DNA from 3 places in the Microbispora sp. NPDC004025 genome. Region 1 is predicted to be linked to each of the others. Evidence: predicted binding sites of a transcription regulator. Region 1 holds the regulator's gene; each other region holds the start of a gene.

Evidence for each region. The regulator LexA, encoded in region 1, represses DNA repair genes until DNA is damaged. The targets are predictions, from matches to a motif close to TCGAACANNTGTTCGA.
Region 2: the regulator LexA is predicted to act here: its motif matches at 2,390-2,405, upstream of ruvC (crossover junction endodeoxyribonuclease RuvC).
Region 3: the regulator LexA is predicted to act here: its motif matches at 2,698-2,713, upstream of ACWEQG_RS23415 (enoyl-CoA hydratase family protein).

Annotation. Positions count from the first base shown of each region.
Region 1 is NZ_JBSGHN010000015.1:116,286-123,526, reverse strand. It holds gene ACWEQG_RS31015 (vitamin B12-dependent ribonucleotide reductase) at 1-2,020, opposite strand, end outside; gene nrdR (transcriptional regulator NrdR) at 2,141-2,605, opposite strand; gene lexA (transcriptional repressor LexA) at 3,038-3,754, shown strand; gene ACWEQG_RS31000 (MalY/PatB family protein) at 3,844-4,938, shown strand; gene ACWEQG_RS30995 (cellulase family glycosylhydrolase) at 4,948-6,579, opposite strand; gene ACWEQG_RS30990 (S41 family peptidase) at 6,766-7,241, opposite strand, start outside.
Region 2 is NZ_JBSGHN010000002.1:50,425-57,665, reverse strand. It holds gene pdxT (pyridoxal 5'-phosphate synthase glutaminase subunit PdxT) at 1-361, shown strand, start outside; gene ACWEQG_RS04670 (YebC/PmpR family DNA-binding transcriptional regulator) at 365-1,117, shown strand; gene ACWEQG_RS04665 (GNAT family N-acetyltransferase) at 1,188-2,351, shown strand; gene ruvC (crossover junction endodeoxyribonuclease RuvC) at 2,476-3,078, shown strand; gene ruvA (Holliday junction branch migration protein RuvA) at 3,075-3,695, shown strand; gene ruvB (Holliday junction branch migration DNA helicase RuvB) at 3,772-4,821, shown strand; gene yajC (preprotein translocase subunit YajC) at 5,091-5,447, shown strand; gene secD (protein translocase subunit SecD) at 5,546-7,241, shown strand, end outside.
Region 3 is NZ_JBSGHN010000009.1:271,422-278,662, reverse strand. It holds gene ACWEQG_RS23430 (NAD(P)H-dependent flavin oxidoreductase) at 1-325, opposite strand, end outside; gene ACWEQG_RS23425 (CoA-transferase subunit beta) at 325-1,077, opposite strand; gene ACWEQG_RS23420 (CoA transferase subunit A) at 1,074-1,937, opposite strand; gene ACWEQG_RS23415 (enoyl-CoA hydratase family protein) at 1,937-2,683, opposite strand; partial or broken gene ACWEQG_RS23410 (SDR family NAD(P)-dependent oxidoreductase) at 2,936-3,064, shown strand; gene ACWEQG_RS23405 (hypothetical protein) at 3,165-3,290, shown strand; gene ACWEQG_RS23400 (hypothetical protein) at 3,554-4,012, shown strand; gene ACWEQG_RS23395 (hypothetical protein) at 4,056-4,319, opposite strand; gene ACWEQG_RS23390 (hypothetical protein) at 4,439-4,903, opposite strand; gene ACWEQG_RS23385 (sensor histidine kinase) at 4,996-6,114, shown strand; gene ACWEQG_RS23380 (condensation domain-containing protein) at 6,111-7,241, opposite strand, start outside.

The sequences.
Region 1 (7,241 bases):
CCACGGTGGCCGACTCGGGCAGGTTCACGGTCTTGGAGATCGCACCGGACAGGAACGGCTGGACGGCCGCCATCATCCGGACGTGGCCCATCGGGGCGATGGCCCGCTCGCCCATCGCGCAGTCGAACACCTCGTAGTGCTCCGGCCGCAGGCCGGGGGCGTCCACGACGTGGCCGTGCTCGGCGATGTACTCGACGATGGCCTCGACCTGCTCCTCGAGGTAGCCGAGCCGGCGCAGCGCCCGCGGGATCGTCTGGTTGACGATCTGCATCGAGCCGCCGCCGACGAGCTTCTTGAACTTGACCAGCGCCAGGTCGGGCTCGATGCCGGTGGTGTCGCAGTCCATCATCAGGCCGATGGTGCCGGTCGGGGCGAGCAGCGACGCCTGGGCGTTGCGGTAGCCGTTCTTCTCGCCGAGCCGCAGGCACTCCTGCCACTGCCGGGTGGCCTCGGAGTGCAGGGCCTTGTCCATGTCCTCGAGCGTGCGCAGGTCGTCGTTGGCCGCGGCGTGCTTGCGCATGACCCGCTTGTGCGGCTCGGCGTTGCGCTGGTAGCCGTCGTACGGGCCGACGATCCCGGCCATCTCGGCCGAGCGGCGGTAGGACACGGCGGTCATCAGCGAGGTGATCCCGGCCGCGATGGCCCGGCCGCCGTCGGAGTCGTACGCGTGGCCGGTCGCCATCAGCAGCGCGCCCAGGTTGGCGTAGCCGATGCCGAGCTGGCGGTACGCCCGGGTGGTCTCGGCGATCTTCTGCGTCGGGAAGTCGGCGAAGGTGATCGAGATGTCCATCGCGGTGATGATCAGCTCGGTGACCTTGACGAAGTTCGCGACGTCGAAGCTGTCGTCGTCGCGCAGGAACTTCAGCAGGTTGATCGACGCGAGGTTGCACGAGGAGTTGTCCAGGTGGACGTACTCCGAGCAGGGGTTGCTGGCCGTGATGCGCCCGGTCTCGGGGCAGGTGTGCCAGTCGTTGATCGTGTCGTCGTACTGCACGCCGGGGTCGGCGCACTCCCAGGCGGCCTGGGCCATCTTGCGGAACAGCGAGCGGGCCTCGACCTCCTCGATGACCTCGCCGGTCAGCCGGGCCCGCAGGCCGAACTGCCCGCCGGCCTCGACGGACCGCATGAACTCGTCGGAGACGCGCACCGAGTTGTTGGCGTTCTGGTACTGCACGGACACGATGTCCTTGCCGCCGAGGTCCATGTCGAACCCGGCGTCGCGCAGCGCGCGGATCTTGTCCTCCTCGCGCGCCTTGGTCTCGATGAACTCCTCGATGTCGGGGTGGTCCACGTCGAGGACGACCATCTTGGCCGCCCTGCGGGTGGCGCCGCCCGACTTGATGGTGCCGGCGGAGGCGTCGGCGCCGCGCATGAAGGAGACCGGGCCGCTGGCCGTGCCGCCGCTGGACAGCAGCTCCTTGGACGAGCGGATGCGGGAGAGGTTGACCCCGGAGCCCGAGCCGCCCTTGAAGATGACGCCTTCTTCCTTGTACCAGTCGAGGATCGACTCCATCGTGTCGTCCACGGCCAGGATGAAGCAGGCGCTCACCTGCTGGGGCGAGCGGGTGCCGACGTTGAACCACACCGGCGAGTTGAAGCTGAAGATCTGGTGGATCAGCGCGTGCTTGAGCTCGTGGTCGAAGATCTCGGCGTCCTCGTCGGAGGCGAAGTAGCCGTTCTCCAGACCGGTCCTGGTGTAGACGCCCACCACCCGGTCGACGAGCTGCTTGAGGCTCGACTCACGCTGCGGGGTGCCCACCGCCCCGCGGAAGTACTTGGTGGTGACGATGTTGGCCGCGTTGACCGACCAGAAGTCGGGGAACTCGACACCGTGCTGCTCGAAGTTGACCGAGCCGTCCCGCCAGTTCGTCATCACGACGTCGCGCCGCTCCCAGCGGACCTCGTCGTACGGGTGGACGCCCGGGGTGGTGAAGACGCGCTTCATCTTCAGGCCCTTGCGCGGGCGCTTGCCCCCCCGGCCCCCCGTACCCGATACGGTGCCGCTCACGGTCTCCGTCATGACTTCCCCCTCCCAGGGCCCGATGGAGCCCCTTCTCCGGACCACGCTCGTTACAACCACATCGTCGCGCCGCGCCGTCGCGCGCCGCCGTCCGCCTCGTCCCGGTCCCCCGGAAGGCGCCTACTTCTCGCCCCCCGGGCCGTGGGCCGCACGGAGCCGCTCGATCTCCGCCTCGAAGTCCGCCAGCGTCTCGAAGCTGCGGTAGACCGACGCGAAGCGCAGGTAGGCCACCTCGTCGAGGTCGCGGAGCGGACCGAGGATGGCCAGACCCACCTCGTGGGAGGCGATCTCGGCCGCACCGGTGCCCCGGATGCTCTCCTCGACCCGCTGCCCGAGCTGGGCGAGGGAGTCCTCGCTGACCGGGCGTCCCTGGCAGGCCCGCCGCACGCCGGCGACGACCTTCTCCCGGGAGAACGGCTCGGTGACCCCGCTGCGCTTGCTCACCATCAGCAGCACCGTCTCCTGGGTGGTGAACCTGCGCCCGCATTCGGGACAGGTGCGCCGGCGACGGATCGCTGCCCCGTCCTCGGCGGCGCGGCTGTCCACGACCCGCGTGTCGGGGTTGCGACAGAACGGACAGTGCACTCCATCGCCTCCCTGAACGCCCATCCCGAACACAAGGTGTGGTGAACTTACACCGGTGTGACTACTAGATGTTGTGGTCCAACCGTAGAAGTGCCCGACCTTGAACGCAAGTCGAACCGGCCTTGGGAGGGGAAGTGCCTGTTCGGCGCGCGTGTCGCGCCTCCGGTCACGGCCGCCTCACCTGCCCCGCCGGTCGCGGAATAGGCCCTTTACGGCGCCTTTCCTCGCCGATTTCCGCAGGGCCTCTGACCTGGACGTACATCGGCCCTGGAAGATCGGGTAAATCGAACACGGGATCGATCGAACTCCCGTACGATGAGGGGAACGGCGAGATCGGCGATTTCGCTGGATATCGAACAATTGTTTGACGGTGATCTTGAATCGCGGTACGGTCGCTCTGTGCGACATGAGGAACACGGATTGAGAGGTGGCATCGTGGGTGACCGAAGTGAGCAAGCGGATGGCGTCAGCGACCTCGCGGTTCGCAGGCGCGACTCGCTTGGCCTCACCCCCAGGCAGCGGAAGATCCTCGAGGTGATCCGCGACTCGGTCCAGCAGCGCGGCTATCCGCCGTCCATGCGGGAGATCGGGGAGGCAGTCCAGCTGACGAGCACCTCCAGCGTGTCGCACCAGCTCACGGCGCTCCAGCGTAAGGGTTACCTCCGGCGCGACCCGCACCGCCCCCGCGCCCTGGAGGTCCGGCTGCCCGGAGAGCCGGTGCTGTGGGTGGATCCGGACGCCACCACGGAGGAGGAGGCCGGGTTCAGCCGTCCGACGGCCGCCTACGTGCCGCTGGTCGGCCGCATCGCCGCCGGTGGTCCCATCCTCGCCGAGCAGAGCATCGAGGACGTGTTCGCCCTGCCCAAGCAGCTCGTGGGCGAGGGCACCCTGTTCCTGCTCCAGGTCTCCGGCGACTCGATGATCGAGGCCGCCATCGCCGACGGCGACTGGGTCGTGGTGCGGCAGCAGCCGGTCGCCGACAACGGCGACATCGTGGCCGCCATGATCGACGGTGAGGCCACCGTGAAGACGTTCAAGCGCAAGGACGGGCACGTGTGGCTGGTGCCCCACAACCCCAACTACGAGCCGATCCCCGGTGACGAGGCGACCGTGCTCGGCAAGGTCACGGCCGTCCTGCGCAAGCTGTGACGGCGTCGGCGCCCCGTGGCACGACGCGCCGCGGGGCGCGACGACCACCCCTTTCCGCTGGTCACTAATTCGCAATTAGGGTGAGTCGGGTGAATCTCGACTCGCTGTCGCTGGATGCGGCCCGCCGCCGTGACGGAATCAAATGGGCCCACGCCGCGTCCGGCGTCATCCCCGCCTGGGTCGCCGACATGGACTTCCCCGTGCCCGACGCGGTCACGGAGGCCATCGCGAGACGCGCCGCCACGGATCTCGGCTATCCCGCTTGGCTGGACGAGCCGACCGCCGGGCCCCTGGCGGAGGCGTTCGCCGAGCGCATGGAGGCGCGGTACGGCTGGCGAGCGGATCCGGCCCACGTGCGGTCCTACACGGACCTGAACCAGGCCCTCCAGGTGCTGCTGCACGTCATGACCGAGCCCGGCGACGCCGTGGCGCTGCACGTGCCGGCCTACGACCCCTTCCTCGGCACGATCACCGGGATGAACCGCCGCCTGGTGCCCATGCCGCTCACGGCCGACGGCAGGTTCGAGGTCCCCGGCGAGCCCGTCCGGGTGCTCCTGCTGGTCAACCCGCAGAACCCGTCGGGCCGCTCGTTCACCCGTGAGGAGCTCGCGGCGGTCGCCGCGTACGCCGATCTGCACGGCACGCTGGTGATCGCCGACGAGATCCACGCGGACCTGACGTACGCCCCGGCCCGGCACATCCCGTTCGCCACGATCCTTCCCGAGCGCACCGTCACGCTGACCTCCGCCAGCAAGGCCTTCAACATGGGTGGCCTGCACTGCTCGGTGGCCCACATCGGCGCGAAGGACGCCAGGGACGCGCTCGGCCGCCAGCCCGCCCACATCTACGGGGCGCCGAGTGTCCTCGGCGTGGAGGCCACGGTGGCCGCCTGGCGGCACGGCGACGCGTGGCTGGAGGAGGTGCTGACGATTCTCGACCGCAACCGCAGGCGCATCGCCGAGCGGCTCCCGTCGGTCGGGTACCGCATGCCCGAGGCCACCTATCTCGCGTGGCTCGACTTCGGCGTGCCCGGCGCGGCGCACTTCCTCGAGCGGGAGGCCCGGGTCAAGCTCAACCCGGGCCCGAACTACGGAGGCGGCGACACCTTCGCCCGCCTCAACTTCGCGACGTCGGCGGCGATCCTGGAGGAGATCCTGTCCAGGATCGCCGCCGCGCTGGCGTGAGGCGCCCGCTCAGCTCGCCGTGCAGCTCACCGAGGACGGAACGCCGTTGCTGCCCGACCAGCTGCCGTTGAAGCCGAACGTGGTCGAGGCCCCGGCCCCGAGCGCGCCGTTGTAGGACAGGTTCGTCACCGTGACGTTGGCGCCGCTCGCGCTGAGCGTGCCGTTCCAGAGCTGGCTGATGCTCTGGCCGTTCGGGAAGGACCACTTCACGGTCCAGCCCGAGATGGCCGAGTTGCCGGCCTTCACGGTGACATCGCCCTGGAAGCCGCCGGGGTACTGGTTGGCGACCTTGTACGTGGCGGTGCAGGTCTTGCCCCCCTGAGACGACGGCGACGCCGACGGGGACACCGGAGGCGACACCGAGGGGGACACCGGCGGCGACACGCTCGGCGAGACGCGCGGCGAGGGCGACACCGGCGGGTTGTCGCCCACCGGCGGGATGAGGTACGGCGAGATGATGCTCTGCTTGGCCTGGTCGACCGTGGCCCAGTCGTCCTTCAGGATGCCGCCCGTGTCACCCGAGTTGGGGTTCCACGACCAGTAGGTGAAGGACATGCCGTTCACTCCGGTGCCCATGTACTTCATGAGCTCCTGGAGCCAGACCTTGTCGATGTTGCTGGCCAGCGTGGTGCCGAACTCGCCGACCATGATCGGGGCGATGTTCTGCTTGTACAGGTAGCCCCAGTACTTGTCCCAGATGGCCGGCATGTTGGCCGGGTAGTTCGGGTCGTCGAACCAGTTCTGGTGGAAGACCGACGTGGCGTACTCGTGCGGCGAGTAGACGAGCCGGTTGGCCACGTTGAGCCGTACGGGGAACTGGCCGGCCTTGGTGAGGTTGCCGCCCCACCAGCCGCAGTCCTCGTCGTTGCTGGGGTCGTTGTCCCAGACGTTGGACAGGCCGCCGCTCGGGCAGCTCACGCCCTCCACGAAGATCAGCCAGTTGGGCTGCACGGACAGGATCGCGTTGCCCGCCCGCTCGGCCGCCAGGCGCCAGTCACGCGACTGGTCGCCGCAGCCCCAGCAGGAGCCGGTCGCGTTCGGGTTGGTGCCGTCCGCGTGCGGCTCGTTGTGCAGGTCCGCCCCGATGACGGTGGGGTTGCCGGCGTAGTGCTGGGCCAGCGACTTCCAGTTGCTGATCCAGGTCGACTCGGGGACGCCGGAGGTGTACCACAGGGCGGTCTGGCCCGCGCTGGTCGGCCGGTGCCGGTCGAGGATGATGCGCATGCCCTTCTGGCCCGCGTAGTCCACGACCTTGTCGAGGATCTGCAGCGGCGACAGGCCGATCAGGTCGGGGTTGGAGGCGGTGTTGACGCTCGTCGCCTGCGCGCCCGGCTTGAGCGCGTCGTCGGAGAACGGCACCCGCAGGGTGTTGTAGCCCAGGTTCGCCATGAGGTCGATCTGGCTCTTCCACGGGTTGTTCGCCCACAGGCCGTGGAAGGTCTTGTTGTCGGTCTCCATGCCGAACCAGTTGATGCCGGTCAGCCGGACCGTGGCGCCGGTGCTGTCGACGATCTTGTTTCCGTTGGTGTGCAGGTAGCCGGTGCCCGTGCCGGCGGCGTTCGCCGGCGTACCGGTGACGACGAGAACGGTCGCCGCCATCGCGGCGGCGGTCGCCAGCCCGCCGATGATGCGTCTGTACAAGACGTGCCTCCCACGCGGGGCGCACGCCGACGGTGAGCCATACGGTCAGGCGCGCGCCCCAGACCACCGCCGGAGCGGTGGTGGTCGCGGCATGCCCTGACCGCACGCCTACTTCTCTATGACTAGTTTGTGGCTCGGGCGTAATTTTGTCCGGTAGGTCGGCCGATCGTCAACGTCCCCAGTGGGTCACCGCAGCGGCGGCATCTCCGGCGGAGTCGCCGGAGGCCGCTCCTCCAGTGCCGCCAGGGCCAGCTCCACCGCCCGCGCCAGCTGCGGATCCCGCCCGGCGACCAGGTCCTGCGGGGTCATCACGACCTCGACGTCCGGGTCGACGCCGTGGTTCTCGACGCCCCACCCCTCGCCCTCCAGCCAGAACGAGTACCGCGGCTGCGTGACGACGGTCCCGTCCACGAGCGAGTACCGCGAGTCGATGCCGATCACACCGCCCCAGGTCCGCGTGCCCACGAGCGGCCCGATGCCGCGGTTCTTGATCCCGGCACTGACGATGTCCCCGTCCGACCCGGCGTACTCGTCGGTGACGGCCACGACGGCCCCGCGGGGCGCGTCCTCCGGGTAGCGCGCCGGCTCGTACCCCCGGGCCAGCGACCATCCGGTCACCCGCCGCTGCAGCTTCTCCAGCACCAGCTCGGACACATGCCCGC
Region 2 (7,241 bases), on a different contig from region 1:
CGCCTACGGCTCGTGCGCCGGCATGATCATGCTGGCCGACCGCATCCGGGGCGGCATCGAGGGCCAGGAGACGCTGGGCGGCATCGACATGGTGGTCCGCCGCAACGCCTTCGGCCGCCAGGTCGACTCGTTCGAGGCCGATCTCGACTTCGCCGGGCGCGGGGCGATGAGGGCCGTGTTCATCCGCGCGCCCTGGGTCGAGTCCGTGGGGCCCGACGTGGAGGTGCTGGGCCGCACCGAAGCTGGGGATAGGATCGTCGCGGTCCGTCAGGGACCGCTGCTCGCGACGTCCTTCCATCCGGAGCTGACCGGCGACGCGCGGGTGCACTCGTATTTTGTCGAGATGGTGAGGGAGCTCTAGGCGATGTCCGGCCACTCCAAATGGGCGACGACGAAGCACAAGAAGGCGGCGCTGGACTCCAAGCGCGGCAAGCTTTTCGCCAAGCTCATCAAGAACATCGAGGTCGCGGCCAGGACCGGCGGGCCCGACCCGGACGGCAACCCCACGCTGTTCGACGCCATCACCAAGGCCAGGAAGAACTCGGTCCCGATCGACAACATCGAGCGGGCCCGCAAGCGCGGCGGCGGCCTCGAGGCCGGCGGCGCCGACTGGCAGACGATCATGTACGAGGGCTACGCCCCGGGCGGCGTCGCGGTCCTCATCGAGTGCCTCACCGACAACCGCAACCGCGCGGCGTCCGAGGTGCGCGTGGCGCTGACCCGCAACGGCGGCTCGCTCGCCGACCCCGGCTCGGTGTCGTACATGTTCAACCGCAAGGGCGTCGTGATCGTCCCCAAGGGGTCGCTGACCGAGGACGACGTGCTCATGGCCGTCCTCGACGCGGGGGCCGAGGAGGTCAACGACCTCGGTGAGAACTTCGAGGTGGTCTGCGAGGCCTCCGACCTCATCCCGGTGCGCAAGGCGCTGCAGGACGCGGGGATCGACTACGAGTCGGCCGAGATGAGCTTCGTCCCCACGCTCAACGTCCCCCTCGACGAGGACGGCGCCCGCAAGGTCTTCAAGCTCATCGACGCGCTCGAGGACAGCGACGACGTGCAGAACGTCTGGGCGAACTTCGACGTGAGCGACGAGGTCATGGAGAAGGTCGAGGCCTGACGCCGAATCCGGGCAGAAGGGTGGAAAACCGGTGGCAGCGGCCACCGGCGCCCGCATAGCCTGACCTGCTGTGGAAATCCGTCATCTCACGAGCGACGACCTGGACGCGGTCCTCGACTCCCGCAGGCGCGCCTTCGGCCCGTTGTCCGGCGACGGCGCGGAGACGTGGCGCAAGCTCGTCTCCCCGATGCTGCCCGAGGGCCGTTACCTCGGCGCCTTCGACGGCACCCGCCTCGTCGGCACGGCCAGGATCAACCCGTACGTCCAGTGGTGGCACGGCCGCCCGCAGTCGATGGGCGGTGTGGCGGGCGTGACGGTGGCGCCGGAGGACCGCGGCAGGGGAGTGGGCCGGACGCTCATGGACGCGGTGCTCGAGCGCTGCGCGCAGCTCGGCCACGCGGTCTCCGCGCTGTACCCGGCCACCACGCCGCTGTACCGGAGCGCGGGCTACGAGCACGCCGGCGTGCTCCAGCGGATCACCCTGCCCGCGGAGGCGCTGCGTACGGTGGGCGACCCCGGCGGCGCGGTCAAGCTGCGCCGGATGGGCCCGGCCGACGCGGCCGAGCTCGTCGCCTTGATCGGCAGAGTGCACGCCGCCACGCGCGCGAGCGGGCCGCTGTCCTTCGACGAGCGGACCTGGCGCCTGTGGCTCGAGGACGACGACGACTTCTGCTACCTGGCCGAGGACGGGTTCGTCGTCTACCGGTGGAACGACGGGGACATCGAGGTCGACAACCTGCTCGCGGGGTCGGAGGCGACGGCCCGGGCCCTGTGGTCGATGGTCGGCAGCGCCTCGTCCGTCGCGAAGTCGGTGACCGCCTGCGCCGACCCGGCCGACCCGGTGCTCTGGATGCTGCGGGAGCGGTCGAAGGACGAGGTCACCCAGACCCGGTGGATGTTCCGGCTGATCGACCTGGCCGCCGCCGTCGGAGGGCGCGGCTTCCCCGCCGGGGTGTCCGTCGAGATCCCCGTCGAGGTGACCGACTCCCGGCGCCCCGGCGACGCGGGCGCGTGGCTGCTGCGGGTGGACGGCGGTTCCGGCTCCGCGACGCGCCTGGACGCCGTGCCCGGGGAGAGCACCCGGCTCACGATCGGCGGCATGTCCGCGCTGTTCGCCGGCGTGTCCACGGCCACGCTCCGCCGCGCCGGCCTGCTGACCGGCGGCTCTCCCGAGGCCGACGACGCACTGGACGCGGCCTTCGGCTGCGCCGCGTACATGATCGACTACTTCTGACGCACCCGCGCCGCCGCTGATCGCGATAGAGTGACCGGCCGAACAGGTGTTCGGCGCAGTGGCGGTGAGGTGCGGTGGCTGCGCCGGCCGGGATCAGGGAGGCGTGCCGGTGCGGTTGCCCCAGATGCGGGTGATGGGCGTGGACCCGGGGCTGACGCGGTGCGGTCTCGGCGCCGTGGAGGGCCGTCCGGGCGCGCCGCTGAGCCTGCTGTCGGTGGGGGTGGTCCGCACCCCGGCCGACGACGACATCGGGTCCCGGCTGGTCGTCATCGAAGCGGAGATCGAGCGCTGGCTCGACGAGATCAAGCCGGACGCGGTCGCCGTCGAGCGGGTCTTCGCCCAGCACAACGTCCGCACGGTCATGGGGACGGCCCAGGCGTCGGCCGTCGCGATCGTCTGCGCGGCCCGGCGGGGGCTGCCGGTCGCGCTGCACACGCCGAGCGAGGTCAAGGCCGCCATCACGGGCAACGGCAACGCCGACAAGAAGCAGGTCGGCACCATGGTCACCCGGCTGCTGCGGCTCGACGCCATGCCCAAGCCGGCGGACGCCGCCGACGCGCTCGCCCTGGCCATCTGCCACGTCTGGCGCGGCGGCGTTCAGCACCGCCTGGCCGACGCCCTGGCCAGGGCCCGTCACGGCGGTGCGAAGCCCGCGGGCTCTGGTAGGACTGGGACGCCCGGCGAAGTCGCGGCCGGGCGTTCGGACCGGGGAGGGAGCACGCGGTGATCGCATCCGTTGCGGGACAGGTGGCGGCCATCGGGGCCGACAGCGCCGTGGTCGAGGTGGGCGGCGTCGGGATGCTCGTCCACTGCACCCCCGGGACCCTGGCCGGGCTGCGCGTCGGCGAGCCCGCCCGGTTGTCCACCTCGCTCGTCGTCCGCGAGGACTCCCTCACGTTGTACGGCTTCGCCTCCGACGACGAGCGCACCGTCTTCGAACTGCTCCAGACGGCCAGCGGGGTCGGGCCGCGCCTGGCCCTGGCCATGCTCGCGGTCCACGCGCCCAACGCCCTGCGCGTCGCGGTGGCGAGCGCCGACATCAAGGCCCTGACGATGGTGCCGGGCATCGGCCAGAAGGGCGCGCAGCGCATCGTGCTCGAACTCAAGGACAAGCTCGGCACCCCGGCCGGGGCCGTCGACGCCGCGCTGAACGGCTCGGCCGCTCCGCCGGCCTGGCGCGACCAGGTCCACTCCGGGCTGGTGGGGCTGGGCTACTCGTCCCGCGACGCCGACGAGGCGGTGGCGGCGGTGACCGCGGAGGCCGAGGCGGAGGTCGCGGCCGGCCGCGCCCCGCAGGTGGCCGTGCTGCTGAAGTCCGCCCTGCGCGCGCTGAGCGTGCGGTGACCGTGTGACGGGCTGATGGTTCGATGAAATTTTCACCGGGAAGCGGACTCCCGGCAGGCCGAGCGGATGGTGTCGAGTGAGCTTCGAGCGGGATCTCGTGTCGCCCGAACCGGAGGGTGACGAGCGGGCGATCGAGGCCGCGCTGCGTCCCCGGCGTCTTGAGGAGTTCATCGGGCAGGGCCGGGTGCGCGAGCAGCTCTCGCTGGTGCTGGAGAGCGCCCTGCGCCGCAACCGCCCGCCCGACCACGTCCTGATGAGCGGGGGGCCCGGGCTCGGCAAGACGACGCTCGCCATGATCATCGCCTCCGAGCTGGGCGCGCCGCTGCGGATGACCTCGGGGCCGGCGCTGGAGCGCGCGGGCGATCTCGCCGCGATCCTGTCCACGCTGACCGAGGGCGAGGTCCTGTTCATCGACGAGATCCACCGCATGGCCCGCCCGGCGGAGGAGATGCTCTACCTGGCCATGGAGGACTTCCGGGTCGACATCGTGGTCGGCAAGGGCCCCGGCGCCACCTCGATCCCTCTCGACATCGCCCCGTTCACGCTGGTCGGGGCCACCACGCGGGCGGGGCTGCTGCCCGCGCCGCTGCGTGACAGGTTCGGCTTCACCGCGCACATGGACTTCTACGAGGTGGCCGAGCTCGAGCAGGTCCTGCGGCGCTCGGCCCGCCTGCTGTCGGTCGATCTGCCGGATGAAGGTGCCCACGAGATCGCCCGCCGGTCACGCGGCACGCCCCGGATCGCCAACCGCCTGCTGCGGCGGGTGCGCGACTTCTCCGAGGTGCGCGCCGAAGGCGTGATCACCAGGGACGTCGCGGCGGCGGCGCTCAACCTGTACGAGGTCGACGCCGAGGGGCTGGACCGCCTCGACCGGGCCGTGCTCGACGCGCTGCTGCGCAAGTTCGGCGGCGGCCCGGTGGGCCTGTCGACGCTCGCGGTGGCCGTGGGGGAGGAGCCGGAGACCGTCGAGGTCGTGGCCGAGCCCTTCCTGGTGCGGCAGGGGCTGCTGGCCCGCACCCCGCGGGGCCGCGTCGCCACCGCCGCGGCCTGGGCGCACCTCGGCATGACTCCGCCCCCCGACGCCGTGGGCGCGGTCGCCGCGCCCACGCTCTTCGACGACAAGTGAGCGCCCCTCCACCGGCGCCGGCTCGGACTCGGCGGCTGGAAGCGGAAAGCGGGGCAAAGAGGTAACAGACCGATTGCGAAGCCCATGAAACGGGAACTTTCCTGCCCGCCGGGCCGTGGGTTCGTTGCCGGGCTTCTGCAGGCTCGCATACACTGCGTGGCTTGACTGGCCGTTCTTGCGACACGAGAAGCGTCGCGGTGGCCCGCGTGTGAAGCGCACAAGACCTCCGGCGCCAGGCCGGTTCATCACGTTACGGAAGGGTGGCCCCCGTGGGTAACAACCCGCTTGGGACGTTCCTGCCACTGATCTTGCTGGTAGTGGTGTTCTACTTCCTCCTGATCCGCCCTCAGCGCAAGCGGCAGCAGGAGCAGATCCAGATGCAGAACTCCCTCACCCCGGGCGTCCGGGTCATGACCACGACAGGCCTGTTCGCGACGGTCGTCGCCCTCGAGGACGACGACGTCGTGCTGGAGCTGGCCCCCGGTGTCGAGACCCGCTGGGTCAAGGCGGCGATCGGCCGGGTGCTCACTCCCGTCGACGAGGTGACGAGCGGGGAGACCGAGGGGACCGTGACGGAAGGTTCCGACACGGGGAACGGTGACGACACGAGCACCAAGCAGTCCTGAGTAGGCTGATCACAACTTTTCGACGAAAGAACTGACCTCCAGTGGCCCCACCGACAAGTAGCCAGAGCAAGCCTGGACGCACACTCCTGCTGCTCTTTGTGCTCATCCTCGTCATGGGCGCGACGGTCGCCCTCCAGAAGGCGTTCGTCCCCAAGTTCGGCCTCGACCTCGCGGGCGGCACCACGGTGACGCTCTCGCCGGTCACGGCGAACGGGAAGGCGCCGTCGCAGGAGAGCCTCGACCGAGCCGTGACGATCATCCGGCAGCGCGTCAACGGCACCGGCATCTCCGACGCCCAGGTCGCGAAGGCGAACGCCAACATCGTGATCCAGATCCCGGGCGCGGGCCGGGACGAGGCGTTGCGACTGGTGTCGACCACCGCCGAACTGCGCATGCGGCAGGTTCTCGCGGTGGCCGCCGCCACGAACCAGCCGGCCGAGGTGCCCACGGCGGCCCCCACGCCGAGCTCGTCGGCGGCGGCGACGCCCGCGGCCACTGCGAGTGAGTCGACGCCTGCCAGGCAGAGCGCGGCTCCCAGCGGGAACGCCTCTCCGGCGGGCCGTGTCCTGTCGAAGGCGCTGACCGCGCCGTCCCCGGAGCCGACGAGCACCTCGACGAGGGACACGACCCACCGCAGGGCCGGCGCGGGAGCCGCCAGGGCCAAGGCCTCGCCCTCGCCCTCGGCCGCTGCGAGCCCGCCGACGGCCGCTCCGGATGACGCCGGCGACCCACTGGCCGGTCAGGACACCAGCGGCATCGAGCCGGCGCTGCTCGACGAGTTCCGTAAGATCGACTGCACCGCGAAGAACCGCGGCCAGGGCGCCCTCGACGACCCGAACAAGCAGATCGTCGCCTGCAGCGACGACGGTACGGCCCGGTACATCCTGGACAAGGCCGCGGTGCAGGGCACCGAGATCAGCGGCGCGCAGGCGGGCACCGACCCCACCACCGGTGAGTGGATCATCCAGGTCGACTTCAAGTCGAAGGGCGCGACGCTGTTCGCCGACATCACCCGGCGCATCACCAGCCTGCCCGCCCCGCGCAACCAGCTCGCCAACGTGCTGGACGGCGTCGTCATCGTCGCTCCGACGATCGAGGAGGCCATCCCCGGCGGCAGCGCCCGCATCTCCGGCAGCTTCACGCAGAAGACCGCGACCGAACTGGCCGACCAGCTCAAGTACGGCGCGCTGCCGCTGAAGTTCCAGCAGAGCTCGGTCGTCTCGGTCTCCTCGACCCTCGGCCAGGACCAGCTCAGGGGCGGTCTCATCGCCGGCGCGCTCGGCCTGATCGTCGTCGTGTTCTACCTGCTGCTCTACTACCGCGGCCTGGGGCTCATCGGCATGGCCAGCCTGGGCGTGGCCACCGTGTTCACGTACCTGACGGTGGACGTGCTGAGTCACAACGCCGGCTTCCGGCTCTCGCTGCCGCACATCATCGGTCTGGTGGTCTCGATCGGCATCACCGCGGACTCGTTCATCGTCTACTTCGAACGGATCCGCGACGAGATCAAGGAGGGCCGCCGCACGCTGCGTTCGGCGGTGGAGGTGGCCTGGCGGCGCGCCCGGCGGACCATCCTGGTCGCCGACGCCGTCATGTTCATCGCCGCGGTGGTGCTCTACTTCCTCGCGGTCGGCGACGTGGCCGGCTTCGCGTTCGCGATGGGCCTGACCACGCTCATCGACATCGTGGTGGTGTTCCTGTTCACCAAGCCGCTGATGTCCCTCGTGGCGCGGTTGCGGTTCTTCTCGAAGGGCCACAAGCTGTCCGGACTCGACGCGGAGCGCATGGGCCGCA
Region 3 (7,241 bases), on a different contig from region 1:
TGGCGATCAGCTCCTGCCGCGGGGCGAGGGCGAACGAGGCCACCTTCACCCGGTTCCTGATGAGGAGGTCGACCCGCTCGCCCGCGTCGCCCGCGTCGGCCCGCAGGTTCACCCCGAACGGCGCGTCGGTGCGCGAGCGGACCTCCTCGACGGCGGCCGCGAGCTGGGCCACGGTCATCGTGGCCGAGGCGAGGATGCCGAGGCCGCCCGCGTTCGCCACCGCCGACACCAGCCGGGGTCCGGCCACCCAGCCCATGCCGGTCTGCACGACCGGGTGCCGCACGCCGGTCAGCCGCGTGAGCGGGGTGTCCAGCATCGGCCCGATCACACCCGCACCTCCAGGTCACGCAGAAACTTCGGGTCCAGCACCTCGCGGATGAGCCGCAGCTCCTCGTCGGTGGGCTGCCGCGTCCGCGGCACGTCGCCCTCGACGACCAGGTCGAAGCCGGTGGCCGCCTTCACCTGTTCGACCTCGACGCCGGGATGCGCCGAGACCAGCCGCATCGAGCCGTCGGAGGTGCCGAAGTCGAACACCGCGAGGTCCGTCACCACCCGGCGCAGGTCGTGGAAACGGGCGGCCCGCGCGCCCAGCCCGGCCGCGCGGTCGTGGCCGACGCCGCTGACCACGTCCACCTGCGGCACGAAGACCCGGGGGGACTGCTTGGGGATCCAGTAGCTGGTCGGGTTGCAGATCGTGTTGCCGGGGGCCCCGCGCACGCCGAGCAGCTGCGACTTCGGCCGCGCCCAGTCGCCGATGGCCGAGATGTTCGTGTTGCCGTACCTGTCGATCTGGGAGGCGCCCATCATCACGTGCCTGCGCCCGTTCTGCACCAGCCAGAGGTGCTCACGGAACGGCAGCCAGCCCTCCACGGCCCCCGCGGGCGCGCCGAACGGCACCGCCTCGGCGGTCAGCAGCGCCCCGCCGTCCGTGGTCAGCAGGCCGGGCTCGAACGTGAGCCGGGCCAGCCGGGCGCCCAGGATCGAGCAGGTGCCCATCGCCGCCGCCAGGATCTCGCCGTCGCCGCGCCACGCCTCCGCGCAGGCCACGACGCAGATCTCCGCCCGGGTCGCGCTCATCGTCCCTCCTCACGCCACTGCTGCACGGTCTCCCGGTAGGCCGCCTCGTCGCCGGACAGGAACCGGTCCGCGAACGCCGCCCACGCCTGCGGGTCGGCCGCCGAGGCGGCGTAGTGCAGCTGGAACATCTCGTCCCGGCCCTGCCCCCCGTGGGTGGAATGACAGTCCGTGAAGTGGCCGCCGCCGGGGGTCTCGGCCACGCCGGTCACGTGCATGCGGCTGACCAGCAGCGTCTGCGGCGGTCCGCCCAGCTCGCCCGGCTCGACCATCCGCTCGCAGGACACGAAGCACCGCCCGGCCGCCTTCGCGAACAGGTCGTCCAGGTACGGATCGGGGCCGAGGTAGCGCCCGTTGCCCCGGGTGTCGGCCACGTCCACGTGCACCAGCGCCACGTCCATCGTGAGCGCCGGCACCGCGATCAGTTCCTCCCCGTCGTCGTACGGCGAGCGGACCGTGCGCAGTCCGGGATTGACCCGCATGACGTCCGAGCCGAGCCCGGCCCGCGTCGGCAGGAACGGCAGCCGGTGTGCCGCCGCGAGCAGGCCGAACATGAACATGCCCTCGTCGTACTCGATGAACTCGACGGTCCCGCGCTGCCGGGCGGCCCGGAAGTGGGGTTCGAGGGCGATCGAGTCGAGCGTCACGAACGGGGCGACGACCTTGCGCACCTTGCCCGCCGCGCAGAGCAGGCCCACGTCAGGCCCGCCGTACGACACGATCGTCAGGTCCGTCAGCGCGGACCGGTAGACGGCCCGGACCAGCGCCATCGGCTTGCGCCGGGAGCCCCAGCCGCCGATGCCGATCGTCATGCCGCTCTCCAGCGAGCCGACGATCTCCTCGATCGTCATCCGCGTGCCCATCACCGGCCTCCCGCGACGAAGGCGTCCCGGTGCCGGTCGCCGGCGCCCATCAGGTTGAGTTCGAAGGTGAAGCCCTGCTCGAACCGGTAGCTGCGCTTGACGTCGACCGGGTCGATGCCGTTGAGGGACTCCTTGGCCCGCCGGATGACGTACGGGTCCTTGGCCGCGATCCGCGCCGCCACCTCCAGCGCCGCGTCGCGCAGACGCTCGCGCGGCACGACCTCCAGCACCGAGCCGAACGCGTGCAGTTCGGCGGCGGTGACGTTGCGGCATGTGTAGACCATCGCGCGCATCAGGTGCTGGGGCACCAGCCGGGCGAGGTGGGTGGCCGCGCCGAGCGCGCCCCGCTCCACCTCCGGCAGGCCGAAATAGGCGTCGTCGGAGGCGACCACGACGTCGGCGTTGCCGGCCAGGCCGACCCCGCCGCCCAGGCAGAAGCCGTGCACCGCGGCGATCACGGGCACCTCGCACTCGTAGACCGCCTCGAACGCCGCGTAGCAGCCGCGGTTGGCCCCCACCAGCGCGTCGAACCCGGGGGTCGCCTGCATCTCCTTGAGGTCCACGCCGGCGTTGAACCCGCGGCCCTCGGCCCGCAGCACCACGACGCGGGTCTCCGGGTCGCGCCCGGCCTCCCGTACGGCGTCGGCCAGGTCGAACCACCCGCGCACGGTCAGCGCGTTGACCGGCGGGGCGTCCACCACGACCTCGGCGACGCCCTCGCCGTCACGGCTGGTCGAGATTCCCATGCGGCACCTTTCCATCAAACATTTGTTAGAAAATACGCTAGCAGAGCGGATCGCCGCAGGCGATGCCCCTTGCCGGGTCGGAGAGACCGAGACGATCTGCAGGGACCGAGTCGTCATCGTGAGCGGCGAGGGCGGCCCGGAGACGGGATCAAGAGGCCCCGCCCAGGAGGTCATCGAGGAGATCCGCGCGCTGGGCGACGAGGCGGTGGCCGAGCGGTCCGACGTCGCCACCTACGAGGCGCGCGGCGGCTGGTGGCGACCGCGGTCGAACGCTTCGGCCGCCTCGACGTGCTGGTCAACAACGCCGGGTTCCTGCGCGACCGCATGCTGGTCAACCTGTCGGAACAGGAGTGGGACGCGGTGATCCGCGTGCACCTGAAGGGCCACTTCCTGCCGCTCAAGCACGCCGGGCCGCACTGGCGGGCCGAGTCGAAGGCCGGGCGGCCGGATCTTCGAGGTCGAGGGCGGCCGGATCTGCGTCGTGGAGGGCTTCCGGCACGGCCCGGCCGCCGGCAGGGGCGCCCGCGGGGACCCCGCGGAGATCGGACCGGAGCTGGCGAAGCTGCTCGGCCGGGCCGCCGCGCCGGAGCCCGTCTACGGCGCCTGACCCTCCTGCGCGGGCCCCGCACCGCGCCTGCTCGCCGTACGGCAGGTCGTAAGCCGGGTGAAAGCCCTTCGCAAGGAGCCGGGCCTACAACTGGTCCTGCGAAGGCCGGTTGAAACGGAGCTCGGGAACTCCCCGAAGCAAAGCGGACGTGCGGAGGTCGTCGCCCGGACACCCTGTGATCTCACGGTGGCCGGAATGGCCGCAAAGCGAGAAATGCCGCCGCGGCTCGCGGCGGCGGACCATTCACCGGAAGGGACCGGAAAATGACGAACATTACGCGCAAGACCCGGCTGAGCCTGAGCTTCGCCGCGATCGCCGTGGCCTCCTCGGCCATTATTCCGGCCTCCGCCGCGACGGCGAGCACCGCCACCGCCACGACCGCCACCGCCACCGCCACGACGTCCACCGCCTCGCTGGCCTGGCACTCGGGCTACTTCACCAAGAGTATGTGTTACAAGGACGCCCGCTCGTTCGCCCAGAGCGCGCTGCGGGGCCGCGGGTACACCGTCGTCTACAACCCGGTCAACGCCGTTCTCGGCACCAACGGCACCACCGCCGTCGAGGTCTCCTTCGCCCCGGCCCAGACCAGCTACAACCCCAACACCTTCTCCAAGGTCAACTTCACCGTGACCGCGATCTCCAACACCTCCAGCCTCGCCGAGACCGCCCGCAACAGCGTCCGCGAGAGCATCGTCAAGCAGGTCTACTTCGACTACTGCTGATCCGGCCTGACGGTGTAGATCAAGGGGGAGGAGCAGCAGGCGTTCATGGGGCCGGGCTCTCCCCGGCGAGCTGTTCGCCGAGGCCGGTGCGGCGGTAGCGCAGGCGGCGGCTCGGCCGGCATGGGCCGGTCCCACAGCCGGCCGTGACCGCCCGGCGCGCCTGGCTGCTGTCGCGTCCCGGGGTGACCGCCCCGGTCATCGGGCCGCGCTCCCCCGGGCAGCTCGACCTGCCGCTGACCGCGCTGCGCACCGGGCTGTCCGCCGAGATCCTGTCCCGGCTGGACGAGCTGTTCCCTCCGGTCGGCAAGGGCGGTCCCGCCCCGGAGGCCTGGGCCTGGTGGTCGCGCCCCCGTGAGTCCTGTCCGATCGCGCACGCGAGGGCGGCGGCCGGACGACCGTCGACCGGGCCCGGCTGGGGGCGGGCCGTCAGCGGCTCGGGCGGTGGAGACGCCCCGGCCGGCGCAGATCCGGGGAGCGCAGATCCCGGAGCCCCAGGGCCGCCGCGGCGCAGGCCACCGGGACGGCGGGCAGCATGTAGCGGTGGTCGAAGTCGAGCGCGGCGATCGGGCCGAGGAACAGGTAGACGGCCGCCGCCCACGGCAGCAGCGCCGCCCGATGCCGGCCGGCCGCGCCGATCCCGCCGAGCAGCAGGGCCGCGCCGAACAGCGGCCCGTGCAGCGGGCCCGGGAAGCGGTACGCGCCGAGGAACGACGCGTACGGCTCGACCGACGACATGCCGCGGACGGCGGGGTCGTACTCGCCGCGTACCGTCTCGATGAGCGGGAAGGACGGCAGCGGCCAGGACCCGACCGGGAACGACAGCGCCGGGGACACGCGCGCCGGGTGCCGTACGGGGGTGGGCGCGAAGGCGAGCGAGGCGTCGTGCGCCACCTCGCGCAGGTAGTCGAGCGGCTGCGCCGCGATGGCGCAGCGCGAACCGGCGGGCCAGGTCGTTGTGGGAGAAGCGGTCGCCGGGCAGCAGGTTGAGCGAGGCTCCCGGCGCCCACACGTACTCGGACGCGGCGTCCACGACGGTGCCGTTCGGGCACAGCTTCGCCTCGTCGGCGGGCGGCCCGATGACCGCGCAGTCGGCGAACGTCATCGTCCGCGCCCACAACGCCACCCCGTCGGAGCCGCTGAGAATCAAGAACGTGCTCGTCGTGGGCGGTCTCGCCCTCGTGCCCGGGGGCGGGCTCGCGGCGCTGCTCGGCTGGCGCGCGGCCGGGTGGACGCTGCGGCCGGTGCGGTCGGTGACGGCGAGCGCGCGGCGGATCGCCCAGAGCCACGATCTCACCGAGCGCATCGCGCACGACGGCCCGGACGACGAGCTCAAGGAACTCGCCGACATCGTGGACACCGTGCTCGGCCGCCTCGCCCGCTCCTTCGACGGCCAGCGGCGCTTCGTCGCCAACGCCTCGCACGAGCTGCGCACGCCGCTGACCATCAACCGCACGCTCGTGGACGTCGCGGTCCGCCGCGCCGACGCGAGCGAGGACGTCAAACGGCTGGGCGAGTCGCTGCTGCTGGTCAACACCCGGCACGAACGGCTCATCGACGGTCTGCTCGCCCTGGCCGAGGGCGAGCAGAAGGTGCTCGACCGGCGGCCCTTCGACCTGACCGACGTGGCCGAGCACGTGCTCGACGGCGCGGCCGGGGAGGCGGAGGCGGCCCAGGTGACCGTGCACCGGCTGCTCGACCCCGCGCCGACGGCGGGCGAGCCGGTGCTGGTCGAGCGGCTGGTGCAGAACCTCGTGGAGAACGCGATCCGGCACAACCACCCCGATGGAGAGGTGTGGGTGTCCACCCGGCGCCGGGCCGACCGGGTGGAGCTCGTCGTCGCCAACACCGGCCTGCCCGTGCCGCCGTACGAGATCGAGACGATCTTCGAGCCGTTCCGGCGGCTGCACGGCGACCGGTTGCGTTCCGAACGCGGCAGCGGACTCGGGCTGTCGATCGTGCGCGTGATCGCCGACGCCCACGACGGCGTGGTCACCGCCACTCCCCGCGAGGAGGGCGGCCTGACGCTCGCCGTCGAGCTGCCCTGTGTCGAATCAAACTTGTCGAATCAAACTTGTCGAATCAAACTAGTCGAATCAGGCTAGGAGAGCGGCTGAGCCGCGCCGGCCACGAAGGCCTCCAGCCGGTGCAGCAGGGCGGCCATCTCCCCCTGGGGCAGGCGCGTGGTGTCGGCGCTCAGCTCCACGCCGAGGGTGCCCTTCCAGCGCATCAGGGCCACGCAGAAGTCGCAGCTGCGCTTGTCCGTGCCGGGGAGCCACTCCAGCTCGGACTCCCCGGCACCGCTGCCGGCGCCGACCGGGTCCTCGCCGGGGCGCAGGTCGTTGAAGCAGCACGACGGGAACATGGGGACGCCCCGGTCGGCGCTCATCCGGTCGACCATCGCGTCCAGGGCCGGCTTGTCGAAGCGGGCACGCCGGTAGGACGCGAGCACCGCCGGATAGGAGCTCACGAGAGTCTCGGGAAGGCTTCCGCACGGTCCCAGGGTGAACAGTCCCAGCTGGTTCAGGCTCGTGACCAGGTTCCGGGCCCGGTCGTCGAACCGGTTGTGCACGATCGGGGTGATCGCGCACACCTCGTGCCCGGTCAGCTCGCGCAGCTGCATGGCGACCGCCACCATCATGACCGTCGCGGTGCTGACGCCGGCATGGCGGGCGAGCACCTGTACGGCGTGGTTGAGCCGGGGCGACGACAGCACGGCGCGCGCGTACCTCGGCGTCGAGCCCGTTCCGGCCACTTTCGGGAACATGGCGGACGGCACGGTGCGCAGTAGCGCCTCCCACTGGGCGATCGACCGGTCCGAGCGGGCCGACGCCGCCTGCTCCTCCCGCACCAGGTCGAGCACCTGCGACGGCGCCGGTCCCGCGATCGCTCCGCGGAGCAGCAGCATCCGCAGGTCGCGCACCACGACGTCGGCCGCCCGCCAGTCCGCGACGACGTGGTCGAGCACGAGCGCCACGTGGCTGACGAGGCCGTCTCGGACCACGAACCCGGCGCGCACCGGCTGCTCGTCGTCGCCGAAGGGCCGTGCGGCCAGACGGGCGACGAGGTCCGCCGCGGCGCCGTCGGCGTCGCCGGGCGCCGCCTCGACCAGCTCGACCTGCAGGGTCCCGGCCGCCGCCACCTCCTGGTACGGCCCGTCGGCGCCGAGCCGTACGAGGGATCGCAGCGCGTCGTGGCGGCCGATCACCGCAGCAAGGGCGGCTCCCACGGC